DNA from 3 places in the Streptomyces sp. NBC_01197 genome. Region 3 is predicted to be linked to each of the others. Evidence: riboswitches for the same ligand, from Rfam matches in the RefSeq annotation. Region 3 holds a riboswitch; each other region holds the start of a gene.

Region 1 (3,202 bases), 3.8 Mb from region 3:
CTTCGTCCGGGGGCGCTTCGGCTCCAAGGGGCTCTCGCTGGCCGTCGCGGTCACCGGCATCCTCGCCACGATGCCGTACATCGCGCTCCAGCTGGTCGGCATCCAGGCGGTGCTCGACGTGATGGGCGTCGGCGGTTCGGGCAGCAACTGGTTCGTCAAGGACCTCCCGCTGCTGATCGCCTTCGCGGTGCTCGCCGCGTACACGTACTCGTCGGGGCTGCGAGCCCCCGCCCTGATCGCCTTCGTCAAGGACGGCCTGATCTACATCGTCATCCTGGTGGCGATCATCTACATCCCCATCAAACTGGGGGGCTTCGACGACATCTTCGCCAAGGCCGGCCACGCGTTCTCGCAGACCAACCCGGCGACGGGCAAGCCCCGCGGGGCGCTCGCGCCGGGCGCTGCCGGCCAGTGGGGTTACGCCACGCTCGCGCTCGGGTCGGCCCTCGCGCTGTTCATGTACCCGCACTCGATCACGGCGACGCTCTCCTCGCGCAGCCGCAACGTGATCCGCCGCAACACCGCGATCCTGCCGCTGTACTCGCTGATGCTGGGACTGCTCGCGCTGCTCGGCTTCATGGCGATCGCCGCCGGCATCAAGGTGAAGAACGGCCAGCTGGCGATCCCGCAGCTGTTCGAGAACATGTTCCCCGACTGGTTCGCGGGCGTGGCCTTCGCAGCCATCGGCATCGGTGCGCTGGTACCGGCCGCGATCATGTCCATCGCGGCGGCGAACCTCTTCACCCGCAACATCTACAAGGACTTCATCAAACCGGGCGCGACCCCCGCCCAGGAGGCCAAGGTCTCCAAGCTGGTCTCGCTCGTGGTGAAGGTCGGCGCGCTGCTCTTCGTGCTCGCCATGGACCCGACGGTGGCGATCAACTTCCAGCTGCTCGGCGGTATCTGGATCCTCCAGACGATGCCGGCGCTGGTCGGCGGGCTCTTCACCCGGTGGTTCCACCGCTGGGCGCTGCTCGCGGGCTGGGCGGTCGGCATGGTGTACGGCACGCTCGCCGCGTACGGTGTGACGAGCCCGACCCAGGCGCACTTCGGCGGCTCCTCCAAGGAGATCCCGGGCATCGGCCAGATCGGCTACATCGGTCTGACGGCGTTCGTGCTGAACGTCGTGGTGACGCTGGTGCTCACCCTCGTGCTCAACGCGGTGAAGGCACCGGCCGGAATCGACGAGACCTCCCCGGAGGACTACACGGCGGACGCCGGTGACGAGGGCGTCCAGGTGGAGCTCCCGCCGGCCACAGAGGCCGCCCCGGCCGCCCACTGAGCCACCGGCAGGCCACCACTGAGCCACCGCTCCGCCAAGGGCCGCCGCGCTCCCTCCCAGGGAGCTGCGGCGGCCCTTCGCCGTGCCACTCCGCCTCTCCCTTCCGCCCTCCACGACACAACATATGGGGGGTGCTTTCCGGCGGGCACCCCACATGTATGCTCATGCTCGCTGTCGCCGCAGGGGAATCCGGTGCGAATCCGGAACTGTCCCGCAACGGTGTGATCAGTGCGCTTTCGCGCACCGTGGAGTCCGAGGACCTGCCGACGGCGCATCCGGCTCGACCGAACCGGATGGGAAACGTCCGGGCCTCGCGGTTGGGCCTGCGGATGCTGTGCGGTGTGCTGCTCTGCTGCGCCCGTACGCACCCGTGCCCCCCGCCGGCCCCCAGCCGAGCGAGGGAGAGCGCACCGTGACCATCGCGCCCACCGCACCTGTCTCCGAGCAGGTGGCGGACGCCCCGGGAACCGTACTTCTGCGGACCCTGACCGACCTCACCGCCGACCTCACCGACACCGACCCCGGCAAGGTCGCCGCGGCCGCCCTGCGCGGGCGCAACGCGGCGTCGGACGCGGCCGAGTTGCGGGAGCTGGCCACCGAGGCGGCCGCCGGTCTCATCTCCGAGGACCCCGCGTACTCGCGGCTGGCGGCCAGGCTGCTGACCCGTACCATCGCGGACGAGGCGGCGGGCCAGGGCGCGGTTTCCTTCTCCTCATCGGTCGCCGTCGGGCACCGCGAGGGCCTGATCGCCGACCGTACGGCCGACTTCGTACGGCTCCACGCGCAGCGGCTCGACGCGACCATCGACACCGGGGCCGACGACCGCTTCGGGTACTTCGGACTGCGCACCCTCTACAGCCGCTACCTGCTGCGCCACCCGCTCACCCGCCAGGTCATCGAGACACCCCAGCACTTCATGCTCCGGGTCGCCTGCGGTCTCGCCGCCGACGAGTCCGCGGCCGCCCTGGACGAGGTGGCCGCGCTGTACGGACTGATGAGCCGCCTCGACTACCTCCCCTCCTCCCCCACGCTCTTCAACTCGGGCACCCGCCATCCGCAGATGTCCTCCTGCTATCTGCTGGACTCGCCGCTCGACCAGCTGGACTCGATCTACGGGCGCTACCACGAGGTGGCGCGGCTTTCGAAGCACGCGGGCGGCATCGGCCTCTCGTACTCCCGTATCCGCTCCCGCGGTTCGCTGATCCGCGGCACCAACGGGCACTCCAACGGCATCGTCCCCTTTCTCAAGACCCTCGACGCCTCGGTCGCCGCGGTGAACCAGGGCGGCCGGCGCAAGGGCGCCGCCGCCGTCTATCTGGAGACCTGGCACTCGGACATCGAGGAGTTCCTGGAGCTGCGCGACAACACCGGTGAGGACGCCCGGCGTACGCACAACCTCAACCTGGCCCACTGGGTGCCCGACGAGTTCATGCGCCGGGTCGACGCGGACGGCACCTGGTCGCTGTTCTCGCCCGCGGACGTACCGGAGCTGACCGATCTCTGGGGCGACGACTTCGACGCCGTCTACCGCAAGGCCGAGGCCGACGGGCTGGCCAGGAAGACCATCCCCGCGCGGGAGCTGTACGGGCGGATGATGCGTACCCTCGCGCAGACCGGCCAGGGCTGGATGACCTTCAAGGACGCGTCGAACCGTACGGCCAACCAGACCGCCGAGCCCGGCTCGGTCGTCCACTCGTCGAACCTCTGCACCGAGATCCTGGAGGTGACGGACGACGGCGAGACCGCGGTCTGCAACCTGGGCTCGGTCAACGTCGGCGCGTTCGTCTCGGGCGATTCGCTCGACTGGGAGCGCCTCGACGCGACCGTCCGCACCGCGGTCACCTTCCTCGACCGGGTCGTGGACATCAACTTCTACCCGACCGAGCAGGCGGGCCGTTCCAACGCCAAGTGGCGGCCGGT
Region 2 (3,202 bases), 1.3 Mb from region 3:
CCAAGGCGCCCAGGCCGACCGCGGCGCGCACGAATCTGCGGCGCCCTTGCGTATTAGTGTGATTTTCAGACTGCATGGCACCGTACTGCCACACACCGAGGCGATTACCCGGCCGACAGCGCCGGACGCGCGTCCGATTCCACTCGGTCGGACCATCCGCCGCCCGCCCCGTCCGCGGCGCGCCACGGTTTTCCCGGGCCGAGCGGGGCCGGGGCGCCGGAGCGCCCCGGTCCGCCACCGCGGGCGGCGCCGGTTCAGCCGCTGTCAGCGGCGCGGACCGCCCACCTCTCCTCCACCTTCGCGATACGCCAGTACGCCAGCGCCGCTGCCCACACCACGACGAAGAGTCCGACGATGAGGTAGCCGACGTTCCCGAGATCGAGGCCCGCTATCCAGCCGGTCACCGAGTCCTGGAGGGACAGCTTGTCGTGCAGCACGCTGATCAGCTCGATCGTGCCGATGAGGAACGCGACGGCGATGGACAGGCCGGTGATGGCGAGGTTGTAGAACACCTTGCGCACCGGGTTGGCGAAGGCCCACTGGTACGCGAAGTTCATGAAGGTGCCGTCGAGTGTGTCGAAGAGACTCATTCCGGCCGCGAAGAGCAGGGGCAGGCAGAGGACGGCGTACCAGGGCAGGCCGGCGGCGGCGCCGCTTCCGGCCATCACCATGAGGGTGACTTCGGTCGCGGTGTCGAAGCCCAGGCCGAAGAGGAAGCCCAGCGGGTACATCTGGCCGGGCCTGCTGATGGACTTGGTGAACCGGCCGAGGATGCGGTTCATGAAGCCGCGCGAATTCAGGTGTGATTCGAGTTCGGCCTCGTCGTAGCGTCCGGCGCGCATCTCCCTGAACACCCGCAGAATGCCGACGAGGGCAACCAGGTTGAGCGCCGCGATGAGGTAGAGGAACGAGCCCGAGACGCTCGTTCCGACGACGCCGAGCACCTGGTGGGTGTGCGAGCCCTCGTTCATGAGGATTCCCGCGAGCCGGGCACCGCCGGCGACCAGCGCCGCCATGGCCACCACCACACTGGAGTGCCCCAGCGCGAACCAGAAGCCGACCGAGACCGGGCGCTTCCCGTCCGCCATGAGTTTGCGCGTGGTGTTGTCGATGGCGGCGATGTGGTCGGCGTCGAAGGCGTGCCGCATCCCCAGCGTGTACGCGGTGATGCCGAGGCCCACCCCGAACGCCTTGGACCCGACCTCGTAGTGGCCTGGTTCCACCAGCAGGAACAGAACGCCGAACGCGACGGCGTGGAGGGCTGCTATCACCCCCAGCAGCCCGGCGGTTCGTACGGTGTCCTCGCGCCGCCAGGCGAACGCGGCGGATTCGGGCAGGGTCATGCGGATCACGCTCCAGCACCTCGTGGATCACTTCGTGAGATGCCGTGGCCGGTCTCCTGGCTGACGGGTTCGCTGACGCTCGCCTCCGGCCCTGCCTTCCCGGCCCGCGGACGCGGCCAGTGGCTTCGACGGGACGGAGACTCCCCGATCACAGTGGCGAGGGCCGCTCCGGTCTGAGGCCCCGAGGGGGCTTTCACCGGTCTTCCCGAACACCACGGCCCGTTCACCCTAGGTTCTGGCCGCCGGTGGCAGCAAGTGCGCCCATCCGGGCAGGTATTGCCTCTCACATCCGCCCATGCCGAGGGATCCGCTGCCGTACACCGGTGCGGGGAGAGCCCGGCTCTCACCCGTCGCACCGGCGGCAGCGGACCACCGCGGGGAGACCTGCTCAGGTCAGTCCTCGCCCTCCAGGTTCCCCTCGGTCTCCAGGTACACCTGGCGCAGCGCTTCGAGCGTCGCGGGGTCGGGTTCGGCCCACATGCCCCGGGACTCCGCCTCAAGGAGCCGTTCCGCGATCCCGTGCAGGGCCCAGGGGTTGGCCTGCTGGAGGAAGTCGCGGTTCACCGGGTCGAGTACGTACGTCTCGGTGAGCTTGTCGTACATCCAGTCGGCGACGACACCGGTGGTGGCGTCGTACCCGAAGAGGTAGTCGACGGTGGCGGCGAGTTCGAAGGCTCCCTTGTAACCGTGCCGGCGCATCGCCTCGATCCAGCGGGGGTTGACCACCCGCGCGCGGAAGACCCGTGAGGTCTCCTCGACGAGCGTGCGGGTACGGACGGTCTCGGGGCGGGTGGAGTCGCCGATGTACGCCGCGGGGGCGCTCCCGCGCAGCGCCCGGACGGTGGCGACCATGCCGCCGTGGTACTGGAAGTAGTCGTCGGAGTCCGCGATGTCGTGCTCGCGGGTGTCGGTGTTCTTCGCGGCGACCGTGATCCGTTTGTACGCGGTCTCCATCTCGGCGCGGGCCGGGCGGCCGTCCAGCTCCCGGCCGTAGGCGTAGCCGCCCCACACCGTGTACACCTCGGCGAGGTCCGCGTCGGTGCGCCAGTCGCGGCTGTCGATGAGCTGGAGGATGCCCGCGCCGTAGGTGCCTGGGCGGGAGCCGAAGATCCGGGTGGTGGCCCGGCGTTCGTCGCCGTGCTCGGCCAGGTCGGCCCGGGTGTGGGCGCGTACGAAGTTCCGCTCGTCGGGCTCGTCCAGGGACGCGGCCAGCCGTACCGCGTCGTCCAGCAGGCCGATGGTGTGCGGGAAGGCGTCACGGAAGAAACCCGAGATGCGCAGGGTGACGTCGATACGGGGGCGGCCGAGCTCGTCGAGCGGCACCGGCTCCAGACCGGTGACCCGGCGTGAGGCGTCGTCCCACACCGGGCGGACACCGAGCAGCGCGAGGGCTTCGGCCACGTCGTCCCCCGATGTGCGCATCGCGCTGGTGCCCCACAGGGAGAGCCCCACGGAGGTGGGCCACTCGCCGTTGTCGGTGCGGTAGCGCTCCAGGAGTGAGTCGGCGAGCAGCCGGCCGGTCTCCCAGGCGAGCCGGGACGGAATGGCCTTGGGGTCGACGGAGTAGAAATTGCGGCCGGTCGGCAGGACGTTGACCAGGCCGCGCAGCGGTGATCCGGAGGGTCCTGCGGGGACGAATCCGCCGCTCAGCGCGTGCAGGGCGTGGTCGATCTCGTCCGTGGTGGAGGCGAGCCGCGGGACGACCTCGCGGGCCGCGAAGCCGAGGATGTCGGCGACCGCCTGCGGGTGGCCGTCGGCCACCTTGACGGCGGCGTCCGGATCCCAGTCCGCCGCTTCCATCGCCTCGACGAGGACACGTGCCTGTTCCTCGGCCGTGTCGGCGGCGGTGCGGGTGGCGT
Region 3 (3,202 bases):
GCGACTGGTCCTCGGCGCTCAGCAGCGCCGTCGTACCGAAGAACGACGCGAAGACACCGCCCCGGTCGATGTCGCCGACGACGACCACCGGGAACCGCGCGGCGCGCGCGACACCCATGTTCACGATGTCGGTCCGCCGCAGATTGATCTCGGCCGGACTGCCCGCCCCCTCGCAGATCACCGCGTCATACGTGCCCCGGAGCTGAGCCAGACAGTCCGTCACCGTGCCGAGCAGCGCCTCCTGCCGGCCGCCGTGGTAGCCGCGGGCGCTCATCTCGCCCACCGGCTTCCCCATCAGCACGACCTGGCTCGACCTGTCGCTCCCCGGCTTGAGCAGCACCGGGTTCATCAGTGCCGTGGGCTCGACCCGCGCCGCCTGCGCCTGCATCGCCTGGGCCCGCCCGATCTCCGCGCCCTCGCGGGTGACGAACGAGTTGAGCGACATGTTCTGCGCCTTGAAGGGCGCGACCTTCACACCCCGGCGCACCAGCCACCGGCAGATGCCCGCAGTGACCACGCTCTTCCCGGCGTCCGACGTGGTTCCGGCCACCAGCAGTCCGCCACTCATCCGCGTACCTTCCTCACCACGAGAGCTGTCGCGAGCGCCAGCACGGACACCCGGCGCGACAGCCGCACCGCGCGCTCGATGTCGCCGACGGCCACCGGACGGCCGCCGCCGTTGAGCACCGCCCGGTGCTCGACCCGGCCGGCGTACGAGAGGGTGCCGCCGAGCCGTACGCCCAGCGCGCCCGCGAACGACGCCTCCACCGGGCCCGCGTTGGGGCTCGGGTGGCCGCCCGCGTCCGACCGCCAGGCCCGTACGGCGCCGCGCGGGTCCCCGCCCGCGAGCACCGCGAGTACGGCGGTGAGGCGGGCGCCCGGCCGGCCGGCCAGATCGTCGAGCCGGGCGGAGGCCCAGCCGTACCGCAGATACCGGGGCGACCTGTGGCCGACCATCGCGTCCAGGGTGTTCACCGCCCGGAACCCGGCGAGCCCCGGCACCCCGGCCAGGGCGCCCCAGACCAGCGCGCCCACCACCGCGTCGGAGGTGTTCTCGGCCACGGACTCCACGACGGCCCGCGCGATCTGCTGCGCGTCGAGTGCCTGCGGATCGCGCCCGCACAGATGCGGCAGCCGCCCCCTGGCGGCCTCGATGTCACCCGCCGCCAGCGCGTCGCCCACCGCGCGCGCCTCCCGTCCCAGCGAAGTGCCGCCGACGACGGCCCAGGTGGTGGCGGCGGTCAGCGCGACGCCCGCGACGGGACGGCCGCGTACGGCACGCCCGGCCAGTACGGCGGCGCCCACCACGCCCCCGGCGCAGAGCGCGGTGTGCAGCGCGCCCCACCCGCGGTGGTCACGCCAGAGCCGGCGCTCCACGGCGGCGGCGGCCCGCCCGAAGGCGGCGACGGGGTGCCCGCGCCGGGGGTCGGCGAAGATGAGGTCTGCCAGGAGGCCCGTGGTGGCGCCGTACACGAAGACACGCTCGGCACGCATGGGGTCAGCAGGCCGGTACGTCCGGGACCCTCACGGCGGCGGCACTCGGTGCATCGGGCGGTTCGGGCAGCAGGCGGCCGCGCATGGCGTAGTCCTCACTCAGGGTGTCCGCGCCCTGGTCCGACGTGATCGGCGGTGAGAGTTCCTGGCTCCCGGGGGCGACCCCGGTGACAGTGGCGGGACCGCGCCGGATTCGCACCGGACTTCCTCTCCTGCCGCCGTATTGGCCCCGGAAGTCCACCACGGTCGGCGAACACCCGTCAACTCACCCTTGACCTGCGGCGGCGCAGTGTGCCGAGCCCCACACCGGCCACCCGGACGGCCGGGCGCACCGGCCGCGCACACCAGACGCCCGCCCGGTGGCCGGTGGAGGCCGCCGGGCGGGCGGAGTGACGAAGTGGCGGGAGGAGCGGCTGTCAGGCGACGATCAGATAGATCCCGTACGCCACGGCCGCCGCGCAGAGTGCGAAGCAGGCGTACGAACCGGCCCGCGCGGCCGATGCCGGGCCCAGGCCCGTACCGGCAGGCGTCGCGGCGGCGGGTGCGGTGGCGGTGCCTGGTTCCGGCGCTGGCTTCCGCGCCAGGCCCACCACGCCGAGGGTGAACAGGCCCACCAGTCCGACGGTCGCCACGAGGCTGACGCCGAAGACGGTGCCGAGAGCTGCCCAGTCGATGTCCATGGTGCGGTGTCCTTCTCCTTCAGACCGTGGCGGGCCGGTTGGGCTCCGGTGCGGCGCCGCCCGGTGCGGGGATGGTGGTGCGGAGAGGGTCGGAGACCGCTCCGACGGGCGGCGGGACGACGGCCGCGATGGCGGCGGTCACCACCCCGGCCGGCTCCGCGGACCCGGCGGGTTCGTCGGGGGTGACGCTGTGCTGGCCGACCGGCTTGCGGCGGGAGAGCGACCAGATGACACCCGAGCCCGCGACCAGCAGGACGGCGACGGCGCCGACGCCCCAGGGGCCGCGGCCGGTCAGAAACTCGGCACCCGCGCCGACGAGCGCGGCGGCGGGCAGGGTCAGGCACCAGGCGATGGCCATCCGGGTCGCGGTGGACCAGCGGACCACCGCGCCCTTGCGGCCGACGCCCGCGCCCATCACGGCGCCCGAGCAGACCTGGGTGGTGGAGAGCGAGAAGCCGAGGTGCGAGGAGGCCAGGATCACGGTCGCGGCACCGGTCTGGGCGGCGAAGCCCTGCTGCGGCCTGAGCTCGGTGAGCCCCTTGCCCATGGTCTTGATGATGCGCCAGCCGCCCAGGTAGGTACCGAGTGCGATGGCGGTGCCCGCGGAGACGATGACCCACAGGGGCGGGTTCGAGCCGGGTGCGATGACGTTGCCGGTGACCAGGGCGAGGGTGATGACACCCATGGTTTTCTGGGCGTCGTTGGTGCCGTGGGCGAGCGAGACCAGGCCCGCGGAGGCGATCTGGCCGGCCCGGTAACCCTTGGCGGTGGACTTCTCGTCCGTACGGCGCCCGATCCGGTACGTCAGCCTGGTGGCCAGCAGCGCGGCGAGACCGGCGACGACCGGCGCGGCGACCGCGGGGAGCAGGACCTTGGTGATGACGACGTGGCCGTTGACACCCGACGAGCCGACCGACATCAGCGTGGCTCCGATGAGCCCGCCGAAGAGTGCGTGGGAGGAACTGGACGGCAGGCCGAGCAGCCAGGTCAGCAGATTCCAGAGGATGGCACCGACGAGTGCCGCGAAG

Evidence for each region. Region 3 has a riboswitch for cobalamin ahead of OG452_RS28055 (cobalamin biosynthesis protein). Riboswitches for the same ligand answer to the same signal wherever they lie in the genome.
Region 1: another riboswitch for cobalamin. It lies ahead of OG452_RS10355 (ribonucleoside-diphosphate reductase subunit alpha); the one in region 3 lies ahead of OG452_RS28055 (cobalamin biosynthesis protein).
Region 2: another riboswitch for cobalamin. It lies ahead of OG452_RS33790 (HoxN/HupN/NixA family nickel/cobalt transporter); the one in region 3 lies ahead of OG452_RS28055 (cobalamin biosynthesis protein).

Annotation. Positions count from the first base shown of each region.
Region 1 covers NZ_CP108569.1:2,312,137-2,315,338, forward strand. Annotated here, with positions in the region: gene mctP (monocarboxylate uptake permease MctP) at 1-1,282, shown strand, start outside; cobalamin riboswitch at 1,441-1,564, shown strand; gene OG452_RS10355 (ribonucleoside-diphosphate reductase subunit alpha) at 1,695-3,202, shown strand, end outside.
Region 2 covers NZ_CP108569.1:7,383,989-7,387,190, reverse strand. Annotated here, with positions in the region: gene OG452_RS33790 (HoxN/HupN/NixA family nickel/cobalt transporter) at 255-1,343, opposite strand; cobalamin riboswitch at 1,373-1,575, opposite strand; gene cobN (cobaltochelatase subunit CobN) at 1,737-3,202, opposite strand, start outside.
Region 3 covers NZ_CP108569.1:6,106,177-6,109,378, forward strand. Annotated here, with positions in the region: gene OG452_RS28050 (cobyric acid synthase) at 1-568, opposite strand, end outside; gene OG452_RS28055 (cobalamin biosynthesis protein) at 565-1,494, opposite strand; adenosylcobalamin (AdoCbl) riboswitch at 1,632-1,706, opposite strand; gene OG452_RS28060 (hypothetical protein) at 1,911-2,174, opposite strand; gene OG452_RS28065 (inorganic phosphate transporter) at 2,194-3,202, opposite strand, start outside.